2 regions of the Microbacterium sp. C23T genome follow, and region 2 is predicted to be linked to the other one. Evidence: riboswitches for the same ligand, from Rfam matches in the RefSeq annotation. Region 2 holds a riboswitch; the other holds the start of a gene.
The links. Region 2 has a riboswitch for thiamine pyrophosphate ahead of thiM (hydroxyethylthiazole kinase). Riboswitches for the same ligand answer to the same signal wherever they lie in the genome.

Region 1: it holds a riboswitch for thiamine pyrophosphate, as region 2 does, so the genes downstream of both, ACLBXX_RS06895 (ECF transporter S component) here and thiM (hydroxyethylthiazole kinase) in region 2, are expected to answer to the same signal.

What each region holds. Positions count from the first base shown of each region.
Region 1 is NZ_JBKFBD010000009.1:47,602-56,692, reverse strand. Features, by position in the region: gene ACLBXX_RS06930 (SDR family NAD(P)-dependent oxidoreductase) at 1-354, opposite strand, end outside; gene ACLBXX_RS06925 (hypothetical protein) at 475-990, opposite strand; gene ACLBXX_RS06920 (DUF488 domain-containing protein) at 1,047-1,397, shown strand; gene ACLBXX_RS06915 (phosphotransferase) at 1,417-2,142, shown strand; gene ACLBXX_RS06910 (SRPBCC domain-containing protein) at 2,139-2,645, shown strand; gene ACLBXX_RS06905 (energy-coupling factor transporter transmembrane component T family protein) at 2,658-3,458, opposite strand; gene ACLBXX_RS06900 (ABC transporter ATP-binding protein) at 3,455-4,930, opposite strand; gene ACLBXX_RS06895 (ECF transporter S component) at 4,932-5,576, opposite strand; TPP riboswitch at 5,569-5,678, opposite strand; gene ACLBXX_RS06890 (D-alanyl-D-alanine carboxypeptidase family protein) at 5,716-7,365, shown strand; gene ACLBXX_RS06885 (RbsD/FucU family protein) at 7,384-7,797, opposite strand; gene ACLBXX_RS06880 (aldo/keto reductase) at 7,811-8,773, opposite strand; gene ACLBXX_RS06875 (enolase C-terminal domain-like protein) at 8,760-9,091, opposite strand, start outside.
Region 2 is NZ_JBKFBD010000063.1:242-5,050, reverse strand. Features, by position in the region: partial or broken gene ACLBXX_RS20585 (DNA polymerase III subunit gamma and tau) at 1-1,787, opposite strand, end outside; TPP riboswitch at 1,920-2,014, shown strand; gene thiM (hydroxyethylthiazole kinase) at 2,005-2,823, shown strand; gene thiE (thiamine phosphate synthase) at 2,820-3,494, shown strand; gene thiD (bifunctional hydroxymethylpyrimidine kinase/phosphomethylpyrimidine kinase) at 3,491-4,809, shown strand, end outside.

The DNA.
Region 1 (9,091 bases), on a different contig from region 2:
GTTGTACGTGCCGATGAGGTTCACGCGGATGATGCGCTCGAAGCCCTCCAGCGGCGACGGGTCGCCCTCGCGGTCGAGCACCTTGGCGGGCGGGGCGATCCCCGCGCAGTTCACGACGACGCGGAGGGGACCGGATGCCGCGGCTGTGGCGACGGCGGCCGCCACCTGCTCCGGGCTCGTGACGTCGGCCGGCGCGAACGAACCCCCGAGCTCTGCGGCGAGGTCGGCGCCCGCCGAGGTCGGCAGGTCGACGATCGTGACGGTCGCGCCCGCGGCGGTGAGCCGCCGGGCCGTGGCGAGGCCGAGTCCGCTCGCGCCACCGGTGACGAGTGCGGCGGTGCCCGTGAGGTCCATGGATTCTCCTTCGAAGTCCGGATTCTGCGGAACCGCGTATCAGCATACGCGGGACTGAGTCCCATCGCTCACCGGCCGGCGACGCGACGGGACCAGGCTAACGGGCCGTCGTGAAGACCGTCACGGTCCGATCTGCGGGCCGATGCGCGTCAGCGCCGAGATGCGATCGATGAGCTCGGCGGGCCGCGCCAGGAGCAGACGCGCCTCACCACGGGCGGTCAGGTACTCGACCAGCCGGGTGGTCGCCTGCGCGTCGCCTCGGCGGTACCCCGAGAGGTAGTGCTGCGTGGCGCGCCATTCGAGGCGCTGCCCGTCGAGCGTCGTGATCACGACGAGGAAGGTGGGGGTCTCGGCCGCGTCGCCGGCCTCCAGTCCGCCCGCCACGCCGCCGAGCAGCGCCGCCGCCATGTCGGAGACGGCGGGATACGGCCACCAGGTCGCCGGCGGATCCACCGTCACCGAGTGCACCTGGGCCCACGGCACGAACTGCGACCGCGGATCGCCGACGTGGCGCGAGAGCCCGTCGGGCGAGAGCCGCACGTGCCGCGCCGCGGTGTCGCCGATCGCGACCGCGGGCTCGTCGCCCTCGAGCGCCGTGAGGGGTCCTCGGCGGCGGGTGGCGCGCGTGGTGGGCATGCTCCCATCCCACCATGCCGGTGGCGCACCGCGAGGCAGGCGGGTTGGATGGGCGCATGGAGATCCGGCTGAAGCGCGTCTATGACGACCCCGCCCCGGGCGACGGCTTCCGCGTGCTGGTCGACCGTCTGTGGCCGCGTGGCCTCTCGAAGGAGCGCGCGTCGCTCGACCTGTGGGCGAAGGAGGTCGCGCCCTCCACCGAGCTGCGCAAGGCCTTCCACCACGACGACATGTCGTGGCCCGACTTCGAGGCCGCCTACCGGGCCGAGCTCGACGGACCGACCCGCACCGCCGTCGCCTCGCTGCGGGAGGAGCTCGCTCCGCACCCCGTCGTGACGCTGCTGCACGCCGTCCACGACGACACCCACAACCACGCGCTCATCCTCCGGGAGGCGCTCGAAGGCTGATCCCCGGCAGGATGGGAGCGTGTCGATCCCCGTCGAAGACATCGAAGTCCCCGAACGCGTGCGGGTGCTCGCGCGCGGCGCGGAGGTCACGCCCGTCTGGCTCAACGAGCTCGGCGGCACGACGTTTCGCACCGACGACGGCAGGTACCTCAAGTACGGCCCGCGCAACGCCGAGACGTCGTTCGCGGGCGAGGCGGAGCGGCTGCGGTGGGCGGCGCGGTACACCGCCGTCCCGCGAGTGCTCGAGGCCGGAGGCGACGGCACCCACGAATGGATCGTGACGGCGGCGCTCCCGGGCCTGTCGGCGGTGGACCCGCGATGGATCCCGGATCCTGCGACCGCCGTCCGTGCGGTCGGCGAGGGTCTGCGCGCGCTCCACGATGCTCTGCCTGTCGACGACTGCCCCTTCGACTGGGGCGTGCCCGGGCGGATCGCGAACGCGCGGGGGCGCGGCATCCGTGTTCCCGATGAGTTCCGCGACGCGCCGCCGATCGACCGGCTCGTCGTGTGCCATGGCGACGCGTGCTGCCCGAACACGCTGATCGGCGACGACGGCCGGTGGAGCGGGCACGTCGACCTCGGGGCGCTGGGCGTCGCCGACCGCTGGGCCGACATCGCCGTGGCGTCGATGTCGACGGCGTGGAACTATGGCGAGGGATGGGAGGACGCCCTCATCGAGGCGTACGGGATCGAGCCCGATCGCGAGCGCCTGTCGTACTACCGGGAGCTGTGGAACGCGACATGACCGAGATCACCGGGAACGTGTGTGACATGGACGGCAAGCCGAACCTCGTGATCCTCCGGCGCTTCCGAGCGTCGGCCGACGAGGTGTGGCGCGAGCTCACCGAGTCCGCACGGCTCCAGCGGTGGATCGGCCGCTGGGAGGGCGATCCCGCGACCGGGCACATCACGTTCTTCATGACCGCGGAGGATCCGGATGCCTCGGGCGAGGAGTACACGATCCTCGAGTGCGACCGCCCGCGGCGGTTCGCCGGCGACACGTCGGCCGGGTCGGGTGCGTGGCACCTGTGGTTCGAGCTGGCCCCGGACGAGCACGGCGACACCGTGCTCACGTTCGGCCAGCGCCTCAACCCCGAGGACGAGGTCGGCTCGATCGGCCCGGGTTGGGAGTACTACCTCGACCGTCTGGTGGCCTCGCAGGCAGGCGTGGCCGTCGACACCGTGAACTGGGACGACTACTTCCCCGCGTTGCAACCCGGCTACGAGCGGCTGGTCGCCGGCGGCTGATCCTGGCGGCGCTCAGGACCAGACGAACCGGAACGTGCCCGCCGCCACGGCGGCGCCGATCGCGAGCGCCATGATCACGGTGCCGCCCACCAGCGCCACGGCGTCACGGGGGTGCAGGCGCGACGGCCGCGCCCACGTGCGCGGGATGCCCGAACCGAAGCCGCGCGCCTCCATCGCCATCGCGAGCTTCGTGCCGCGGCGCACCGCGAACACGAGCAGCACGAACGCCATCGAGAAGAAGCGGCGGACGGCTCCGCTGTCGCCGACGCCCCGCGCCCGGCGGGCGAGGCCCATGCTGCGCCAGTCGTCGAGGAAGAGCCCGAGCGTGCGGGTGCCGGCGAGCACGCCGAGCACGAAGCGCGACGGCAGCTTCGCGACCTGCGCGAGCGCGTCCGCGAGCTCGGTCGGGTCGGTGCGGCCGAACAGCAGGATCGTCGGCAGGGCGAGGGCGAGCACGCGCACGCACACCGCGATCGCCAGGGCGATGGAGTCGTCGCTGATCGTCGCGTACCAGAACGACCAGTAGACGGTGCCGCCGGGCTCCGCGTACAGCAGCATGCTGAGGCCCGCGACCGGCGCGAAGACGAGGATGGGCAGCATCCGTTTCAGCACCGTCATCGCTGCGAGGCCCGTCAACGGGACGCACGCGAGCTGGAGCACGATCGCGACGAGGGCGCTCGTGGCGTCGATGCTCGCGAAGAGGGGCACTGACAGCAGCAGCGCGAGCACGATCTTGGTCACCGGATTGACCCCGTCGAGCCAGGCGCGGGGCACTGCCTCGACGTCGGCGGTGCGCGCGTCGACGGCGGTCACGGTCCCACCCCCGCCGGAACGGGAGCGCCGAGCTCGATGCGGTGGCCGCCGAGGTGGCGCAGCACGTCCTCGTCGTGGGTGACGGCGACGACCGTCGTGCCGGCGGCGATCTCGGACTGCAGCAGCTGAACGAGCTCGATCCAGCCGCGGCGGTCCTGGCCGAAGGTCGGTTCGTCGAGCACGATCACCGGGGGCGCGTCGGCGAGCACGGTCGCGACGGAGAGCCGGCGCTTCTGCCCGCCCGACAGCGTGAACGGGTTCGCGGCGGCGAGCGGCGCGAGGTGCAGCCGCTCGAGCAGCTCGTCGACGATCTGGTCGACGGCGGCAGGGTCGACGCCGCGCGAACGCGGCCCGATCGCGAGCTCGTCACGCACGGTCGAGGCGAGGAACTGGTGCTCGGGCTCCTGGAACACCGTGCCGATGCGCGTGAGCAGCTCGCGCGACGTCCACTTCGAGGGGCGCCGACCGGAGCGGCCCGCGAGTTCCGGCGCGGACTCGACGCGGCCCGCCGCCTCAGGCAGCAGCCCCGCGAGCGTCAGGGCGAGCGTGGACTTCCCGGCGCCGTTCGGCCCGGTGATCACGGTCGCGGCCGCTCGCGGCACGGCGAGGTCGAGCCCCGCGCGCACGATCGTGCGGCCGTCACGGGAGATCGAGAGAGCGGATGCCGCGACCGCCGTCGGCGCGTCGGCCCGGGTGGAAGCGAGGACCGGCAGGTCTACCGGGTGGCCCGGCACCCACACGCCGGCCGCGGCGAGCGCGGCGCCGTGGCGCGCGAACACCTCGGCGGGCGTGCCGTCGGCGAGGAGGCCGCCGTCGGCCCCGACCACGATGACGCGGTCCATGAGATCGGCCCACACCGCAGTGCGATGCTCGATCACGACGAGCGTCGCGCCGGTGTCGCGCACCGCACGCTCGACGGCGTCGCGCACTTCTCGGACGCCGTCCGGGTCGAGGTTGGCGGTGGGCTCGTCGAGCAGGAGCACTCCGGGCCGCATCGCCAGCACCCCGGCGAGCGCGAGGCGCTGCTTCTGTCCCCCGGAGAGCGCCTTGGTCGGACGGGTCAGCGCAACGTCGAGCCCGACGGCGTCGAGCGCCTCTGCGACCCGAGCGGGGATCCGGGCGGCCGGAACACCGAGGTTCTCGCAGCCGAACGCCACGTCGTCGCCCACCTTCGAGAGCACGACACCGGCGTCGGGATCCTGCAGCACGAGCCCGACGCGACCGCGGTGAGCCTCGGCGCGCTCGCCGTCGATGAGGAGCGTGCCGGTCTCGTCCCCCTCGTCGGCGCCGCCGAGGAGACCTGCCATGCCGGCGAGGAGCGTCGACTTGCCCGCGCCGGATGCGCCGAGCAGGAGCACGCGCTCCCCAGGCTCGATCGTGAACGAGACGTTATGGACGGCAGCGGCCCGGCGCCCGCCGTAGCGCCACCCCCAGCCCGCCGCGGTGATGCGGGCGGGGCGGGTCGCCGTCACGTCAGACCTCGCGGCGCGCTTCGCGTCCGACGGCGAAGCGGTTGAGGGCACCGGTCGCGGCGAGCCCGCGCACGGCGATCCAGCCGACGAGGCCCGCGAGCAGCGCGCCCGAGACCGCCAGCGACACCAGGTAGATCACGTTGAACTCGAGGGTCTTCAGGATGTTCGGCGAGCTGCCGTAGAACAGCTCGAACACCCAGGCGCCCACCGCGGCGCCGACGCCGGCGAGCATCGCGACGGGCAGCGTGAAGCGGCGGTAGAGGAAGATCGCGAACACGAGCTCGGCGCCGAGGCCCTGCACGATGCCCGAGAAGAGCGTCGAGACGCCCCACACGTTGCCGATGAGCATCGACACGAGCGCGGCGATCACCTCGACGAGCAGCGCGGCGCCCGGCTTGCGGATGACGAGGCCGCCGATGACGCCGCCGATGAGCCAGATGCCGACGGCGATGCCGCCGAGGCCGGGGGTGAGGCCGTCCATGGCGACGAACCAGGTGCCGCCGATGGTGTTCCAGGCCCAGAAGACCAGGCCGATCGCGACGCCGAGCACCGCGGCGACGACGATGTCGACGACCCGCCAGCGGAGGCTCCGCGGGGCCTTCGAGTGAGCCGCAACGGGGGTGGATGCGGACGTGGACGCGTGCATGTTTGCTCCTCCCTGCGCCGGCATGATCCGGATCAGGTTCGACGGTCGAAGCGTGGATCGCTTCCTCTCAGCCCGGCTCACCGGACTCCCGTGGTGTTGGCGACGAGTATACCGCCGGTTCAGCAGGTATTTTGGGGGGGTGACTTCGGACGACACCCCTGCACCCACGCGTCGCGCGCGACGCGCGCAGACCGGTGCCGTCCCGGTTTCGGGTTCCGAAGACGCGCCCGACGGCGGCATCCTCACGATCCAGACGGGTGAAACGGATGCCGTGTACCCGCCGTCGAGCACCGCTCCGGTGGACGTGACCGCGGTCGCTCCGACGATCGCGACGGTGCCCGTCGCCGACGTGCCGTCGGTTGCGACGTGGAACCCCGCGGAGCTCGTCGAGCCGTCCGACTTCGCGCTTCCGACGATCACCACCGCGCCGACACCCACCGAGGTCGCCGGCGGACACACCGCGCTGGCCTGGGTCGACGAAACGGTCGTCGAGCACGGCGCCGCCCCCGCCGATCTGACCGCGGCCGCGACCCCGTACGTGGCGGTCGAGACCGACCTCCTCTCCGACGCCCCGCGCCGCTCCCCGTTCCGCGCCGCCGTCGTGGTGCCCACGCTCGCGATCGCGGCGGTCGTCGGCGCGTACGCGGCGACGACCCTGCTGTGGCCGCTGCACGCCGTCGCGCCCACCGTCACCGCGATGGAGGTGCAGCCGATCGCGGCGCCCGCCGCCGCGCCCGCGTGGCCGGCCGAGGGCAGCGCGGCCGAGGCGGTCGCCGGCATCCCCGGAACGCTCGCCTCCACGGCCGACCCCGACGCGATCGCCAGCATCACCAAGATCGTGACCGCGCTGGTCGTGCTCGAGGAGATGCCGCTCGCCGTGGGCGAGCAGGGGCCGGAGTACCGCTTCACGTCGGCGGACCGCTCGCGCTACTGGCAGTACCGCGCAGGCGGCGAGTCCGCGCTCGACGTTCCCGTAGGCGGCTCCCTCACCGAGTACCAGATGCTCGAGGGCATGCTCATCGGCTCGGCGAACAACTATGCCGACCGGCTGGCCCAGGGCATCTGGCCCTCCGACGCCGTCTACGCCTCCGCCGCCAACTCCTGGCTCACCGCCCACGGCGTTCCCGGGATCACCGTCCGCGAACCCACCGGCATGGACTCGCGCAACGCCGCGAGCCCCGAGGCCCTCGTGACGCTCGCGCAGAAGGCGCTCGCCAACCCGGTCATCGCCGAGATCGTCGCGAAGCAGTCCGTCGACCTCCCGGGCGCCGGGCACGTCGAGAACACGAACGGCCTCCTCGCCGATCCGGGCGTCGTGGGCCTCAAGACCGGCACGCTGGACGCCTGGAACCTGCTCTCGGCGAAGGACGTCACGATCGGCGACAAGACCGTGCGCCTCTACGCGTCGGTGCTGGGTCAGCCGAACGACGAGGCCCGACTCGCCGCGTCCCGCGCGCTGTATGCGCAGATGGAGGCGGAGCTGCAGCCCAAGCCCTCCGTGACGGCGAGCACCGTGGCCGGCCAGGTCGAGACGCTGTGGGGCGACAAGGTCGACATCGTCACGTCCGGAGACGCCTCGGTGATCCTCTGGAACGGCGGCAGCGGTACCGTCGCGACCACCTACGACCTCGGTGACAGCCGCGACGCCGGCGATGTCGTCGGCTCGCTCAGTGTGACCGGACCGCTCGACGCCACCACCGTCGACCTGAAGCTCGCTGCCGAGATCACCGATCCGTCGCCGTGGTGGCGCCTCACGCACCCGCTGGACCTCTTCGGCCTCAACGGCTGAGCCGCCGCAGAGACCCGCTCAGGCGGACGGGTGCCCGACGACGCCCTTCCGCAGCAGCGCGTTGCCGTATTTGCGCGTCTCGCCGGTGCGCACGATGACGTACGCGGTCTTCGCGAGCACGTAGTACTCGAACCGGTCGACGTAGCGCGGATCGTCGACGCCCGCTGCGGCGGCGAGCTCGCGCTGCACGTCGAGCACCTCGCCGTCGGCCGACGCCATGAGATCCAGCGCGGGTGCGTCGTCGAGCGGCACCACGCTGCGCACGGCCGCCAGCACCTCGGGCGTCGTCGTTCCCGGCAGATCGATGACGCGTGCACCGATGGCCCACGCCGGGAAGTGCGCGTCGGCGATCACGACCGCGTCGGAGTGGCCCATGCGGTCCAGGTGGAGCAGCAGCTCCCCGGTCAGCAGGGGGTTGATGCCCTCGAGCATGAAGATCCCTTCGTCAGCGGATGAGGCCGTCGGCGGCCAGATCGTCCCACAGCGCGGCGGGGATGTCGATCGCCATGAGCTCGGCGTTCCGGCGCAGCTGCTCGGGGCGACTGCCACCCACCACGACCGAGCGCACCGCGGTGTCGCGCAGTGCGAACTGCACCGCCGCAGCGGGCAGCGGCACGTCGTGCGCGCGGCACACGGCGAGGATCGCCTGCAGACGCTCCCACAGCGGCTCCGGCATCCGTCCGTACTCGTACCGGTCGGAGCGCTCCGGCTCGTCCTTCGCGAGAAGTCCCGAGTTGAAGACGGATGCCGCCACCACCCCCGTCCCGCGCTCGTGACACGCGGGAAGCACGGCGACTGCTGCGGGCTGCTCGAGGAGCGTGTAGCGCCCGGCGATCATGATGAGGTCGAGATCGGCGCTCTCGACGGCGGCGGCGAGCGCGTCGCTCACCATGGAGCCGATGCCGATCGCGTCGACCGCACCGTCGGCGCGCAGCTGCTCGAGGGCGGGGAACGCCTCGCGCAGCGCGAGGTCGAGATCGTGGCGCTCGGGATCGTGCAGGTAGAGCACGTCGACGCGATCGAGGCCGAGGCGCTCCAGGGATTCCCCGAGGCTCGCGCGGACGCCCGCCTCGGAGAAGTCCCATTCGCGGCGCAGCGCCGTCGGCACGTGGAAGTCGGCGGCGAGGTCGAGGCCCCCGTCGTCATCGGGGTTGGGGCGGAGCAGACGCCCGGCCTTCGTCGAGATCACGAACTCGTCGCGCGGCTTGGTCCGCAGGAACGCGCCCAGGCGCCGCTCCGACAGCCCCAGCCCGTAGTGGGGAGCGGTGTCGTAGTAGCGGATGCCGCTCTCCCACGCCGCGTCGAGGATGGCCCAGGCCTGGTCGTCGCTGAGTTCACGGAAGAGGTTGCCGACGTTCGCCGCGCCGTACCCGAGCCGCGTCAGCGCGGGGAGTTCAGGCCGCGGCATCCGTCGTCCCGAACTCGTACTCGGCGCGGCTGGCCGCCTTCATCTCCATGCCGGTGCCGGGCACCGTCGGTGCCACGTACACGCCGCCGCGGACCTCGGTCGGCACGACGAAGTGCTCATGGAGGTGGTCGACGTACTCGATCATGCGACCTTCGCGGGTGCCGGTGACGGCCACGAAGTCGAACATCGAGAGGTGCTGCACGGCCTCGCAGAGACCGACGCCGCCCGCGTGCGGGCACACCGGAATGCCGAACTTGGCCGCCAGGAGCAGGTTGGCGATGTTCTCGTTGACGCCGCCGACGCGCGCCGCGTCGATCT
Region 2 (4,809 bases):
GGCGCGGCAGGTGCCGACGCACGCGGTGCCGCAGCCTGAGCGGGCCGTGACCCGCTCGGCGGGGCAGCGGCGGTGCGGGCCGCCGGTGCCTCAGGTGCGGCAGCCTGACGCGGAGCCTCGCGACCGGGACCCGAGGGCGCCGGCGCCGCCGGGCCACCCGTGCCAGCGGAACCGCCGGACCCACCGGCAGCGTCGTGACGGGCGATGTACTTCACGCGGATGCCGAGAACGGCCAGAATCGCCTGACGCAGGTCTTCGCTGGGGCCCTTGCCCGCGGCGAGCTGCTTGAACTTCGCGACATCGCTCTGGCTCGAGAACGCCAGGGTCAGCACGTCGTCGTCGAGCGCCACGGTGCGGGCACCCGAAGCGAGCATCCACGACGAGCGGCTCACGTTCTCGAGCTGCGCGAGAACCTGCGGCCACGCCTGCTGGAGGCGGTCGAGCGTGACCGGGCCGGCGGGGACGGGAGGGGTCGCCACGGGCGCAGCCTCGGCAGGCTGCGCGGCCGGAGCCGGCGGCGCAGCCGCTGCGGGCGCGGCGGCAGAGGCTGAAGGCGCGGGCGCTGCGGCTGCAGGCGCGGGAGCTGCAGGTGCAGAAGCTGCGGGCGCGGGCGCGGGCGGCGCGGGAGCTGTCGTCGCGGGGGCCGGTGCAGCGGCCATCGCCGGCGCGGCGACGGGAGCGGCGCCGGCGCCGCGCGCCAGCACGCGGGCGACCATCAGCTCGAGCTGCAGGCGCGGCGAGGTGGCGCCGGTCATGTCGTCGAGCGTCGCGATGACGAGGTCGGCGATGTGCGACAGCCGCGACGGACCGAAGGCGTCAGCCTGGCGCTGCATGCGCGCGAGGTCTTCGGCCGAGACGCCCCGCAGCACGGCGGCGGCGCCCTGGCCGGCCGCGGACACGACGATGAGGTCGCGCAGGCGCTCGAGCAGATCGTCGACGAATCGGCGCGGGTCCTGTCCGGTCTGCACCACGCGGTCGACCGCGGCGAAGGCAGCCGCCGCGTCGGAGGCGGCGAAGGCGTCGATCACCTCGTCGAGCAGTTCGGCGTGGGTGTAACCCAGCAGCGCGACCGCGCGGGCGTAGGTGACCTTGGCGTCTTCCGAGCCGGCGATCAGCTGGTCGAGCAGCGACAGGGTGTCTCGGGGCGATCCACCGCCCGCGCGCACGACGAGCGGCAGGACGCCCTGCTCGACGTTCACGCCCTCCTGGGCGCACAGCTGCTCGACGTACTCGAGCATCGCGGCCGGGGGCACGAGGCGGAACGGGTAGTGGTGGGTGCGCGACCGGATGGTGCCGATGACCTTCTCGGGCTCGGTCGTCGCGAAGATGAACTTCACGTGGTCGGGCGGCTCTTCGACGAGCTTGAGCAGGGCGTTGAAGCCCTGCGGGGTGACCATGTGCGCCTCGTCGAGGATGAAGATCTTGAAGCGGTCGCGGGCCGGCGCGAACACCGCGCGCTCGCGCAGGTCGCGGGCGTCGTCGACACCGTTGTGGCTGGCCGCGTCGATCTCGACGACATCGAGCGAACCACCGCCGCCACGGCCGAGCTCGACGCAGCTGTCGCACGTGCCGCACGGCGTGTCAGTCGGACCCTGCGCGCAGTTGAGGCAGCGGGCGAGAATGCGCGCCGACGTGGTCTTTCCGCACCCGCGGGGGCCTGAGAAGAGATACGCATGACCGACCCGGTCGCCGCGCAGCGCGGTCATGAGCGGCTCGGTGACCTGCGACTGCCCGATCATCTCGCCGAACGACTCGGGCCGGTAGCGGCGGTAGAGGGCGGTGGTCACTCCCCCAGCCTACGGCGTGGGGCCGACATCGCGACCGCGACTCGACAGGCTCGGCGAACCGGGACCGGACGCGCACGGCGCGCGCCGAGGACACACGGCGATCGGCCGTCGAGATCCCCTGCTAGATTGCTCGGCAGTGACACGGGGTGCCCGCACGGCGGGCTGAGAACACACCCGTCGAACCTGATCTCGATCATGCGAGCGAAGGGATGTCGCGATGAACGCGCGCACCGAAGCACACCTGTCCGCCCTCTCCCCCGCCGCCGCGCTGACGGCGCTGCGGGAGACCTCGCCCCTGGTGCAGTGCATCACCAATGCGGTGGTGACGAACTACACGGCGAACGCACTCCTGGCGGTGGGCGCCGCCCCCGCCATGTGCGACATCCCGGGCGAGGCCGGACTCTTCGCCAGCGTCGCCGACGGCGTGCTGGTGAACCTGGGCACCCCTACGGCCGAGCAGCGCGAGGCCGCCCGCGAAGCGGTGCGGGCCGGCACCCCGTGGGTGCTCGACCCGGTCGCGGTCGGCGTGCTGCCCGTGCGCACCGCTCTCGCCGCCGAACTGCTCGAGCACCGTCCCGCCATCGTCCGCGGCAACGCCTCCGAGATCCTCGCCGTGGCCGGCGAGGGCGGCGGCGGTCGCGGAGTCGATGCGACGGACGGGACGGATGCTGCGGCCGGCGCCGCGCGGTCGCTCGCGCTGCGCACCGGCGGCGTGGTGGCCGTGTCGGGACCGGTCGACCTCGTGACCGACGGCGAGCGAGTGGTCCGCATCGGCGGCGGGGACGCGCTGCTCACGCGGGTCACCGGCGGCGGCTGTTCGCTCGGCGCGGTGATGGCCGCGCTCGTCGGCGTCTGCGCTCCGTTCGAAGCGGCGGTGGCGGCATCCGTCCTCTACGCGGCCGCGTCGGAACGGGCCGCGGCCCGCGCGGAGGGGCCGGGCACGTTCGCCGTGGCGTTCCTCGACGCGCTCGACGCCGTCGCCGCAGCGCCGGCCGAGCTCGACGCGCGCGTCGCCGACGTGCTGGCGACCCGATGAGCGGGCTCGGCGCACGTCTCGCGCTGCACCTCGTGACCGACGACCGTCTGCCGTTCGACCGGCTGCTCGAGGTAGTCGACGCGGCGGCGGGCGCGGGCGTCGACGTCGTGCAATTGCGGGCGAAGTCGGTGACCGCCCGCGAACTGCTGCGTCAGGCGCGAGCGCTGTCGGACGTCGTCGACCGCCGCTGCCTGCTCCTCATCAACGACCGCGTCGACGTGGCCGTGGCGGCGCGGGATACCGGAGCCCGCGTCGACGGAGTCCACCTCGGACAGAGCGACCTCCCGCCCGAAACCGCGCGCCGGCTGCTCGGGTCGCACGCGGTGATCGGATGGACCGCGAACTCCGCGGAGCACCGGGCCGCCGCACATCTCCCCCGCCACGGCACGATCGACTACCTCGGCGTCGGCGTCATCCGGCCGACGTCGACGAAGCCCGACCACCCGCCGGCTCTCGGCGTCGAGGGCTTCGCCGCGTTCGCCGCGGGCACCGACCTGCCGTGCGTCGCGATCGGCGGGGTCGTGGAGTCGGATGTCGCGGCGCTCCGCGACGCCGGGGCCGCGGGCATCGCGGTCGTGTCGGCGATCTGCGGCGCGGACGACCCGGCGGCGGCGGCCCGTGCGCTCCGGGATGCGGCCGATGCGCCCTCGCTCGAGGGGGTCGCGCGTTGACCGACACGGCGTTCGCCGCGCCCGCACCGACGCCGGTTCGCGCGGCGGCGATCCCACGGGTGCTCAGCATCGCCGGCACCGACCCGACCGGCGGCGCCGGCGTGCAGGCGGACCTCAAGTCGATCGGCGCGCTCGGCGGCTATGGCATGGCCGTGGTCACCGCGCTCGTGGCGCAGAACACCCGCGGCGTGCGCGCCGTGCACGTGCCGCCGACGACGTTCCTCGCCGCGCAGCTGGATGCCGTGTCGGACGACGTCGAGATCGACGCGGTCAAGATCGGCATGCTGCAGTCGGCGGAGATCATCGGCACCGTCCGGCAGTGGCTCGGACGCGTGCGCCCGCCGATCGTGGTGCTCGACCCGGTGATGGTGGCGACGAGCGGCGACCGTCTGCTCGACCCCGCGGCCGAGGAGGCGCTGCGTGAGCTCGCCCGCGACGTCGATCTCGTGACGCCGAACCTCGCGGAGCTCGCGGTGCTCACCCGTCGCGCCCGCGCGACCTCGTGGGCGGAGGCCGTCGCCGACGCGCAGACCCTCGCCCGCGACACCGGCACGACGGTGCTGCTGAAGGGCGGGCACCTCGACGGTGCCGACTGCCCGGATGCCATCGTGGCGGCCGACGGCGCCGTGCACGAAGTCGGCGGCGCTCGCGTCCAGACGCGTCACACCCACGGCACCGGCTGCTCGCTCTCGTCCGCGATGGCGACGCTCCGGGCGGGCGGCGCGTCCTGGCCCGAGGCGCTTCAGCGCGCGAAGACGTGGCTGACCGGGGCGCTCGCCCACGCCGACGCGCTGCGGGTGGGCGAGGGCAACGGCCCGATCGACCACTTCCACGAACTACGGGGCGCAGCATCCTCTGCCGTCCCTTCATGGTCGGCACGCGTGTGGGAGGCCGCCGCACCAGAGCGCGCGGAGGTCGACGGCCTCGACTTCGTGCGCGGGCTCGGCGACGGCACCCTGCCGCGCGAGACGTTCCTGCGATACCTCGCGCAGGACGCGCTCTACCTCGGCGAGTACTCCCGGGTACTGGCGAAGGCGAGCGCGCTCGCGCCGACGTCGGAGGAGCAGGCGTTCTGGGCGCGTGCGGCGGAGTCCTCCATCGTCGAGGAGCGCCGGCTGCACGAGTCCCACCTCGGCGCGACGGCCGCAGCCCCGGCGCCGCAGACGCTCGCGTACACGAACCACCTCCATGCGTCGGCCCGCTCGTATGCCGAGCTCGTCGCGGCGCTCCTCCCCTGCTTCTGGCTCTACACCGATCTCGGTGTCCGTCTCGCCACGCGGCGGCACGACGAGCACCCGTACGACGACTGGCTCGC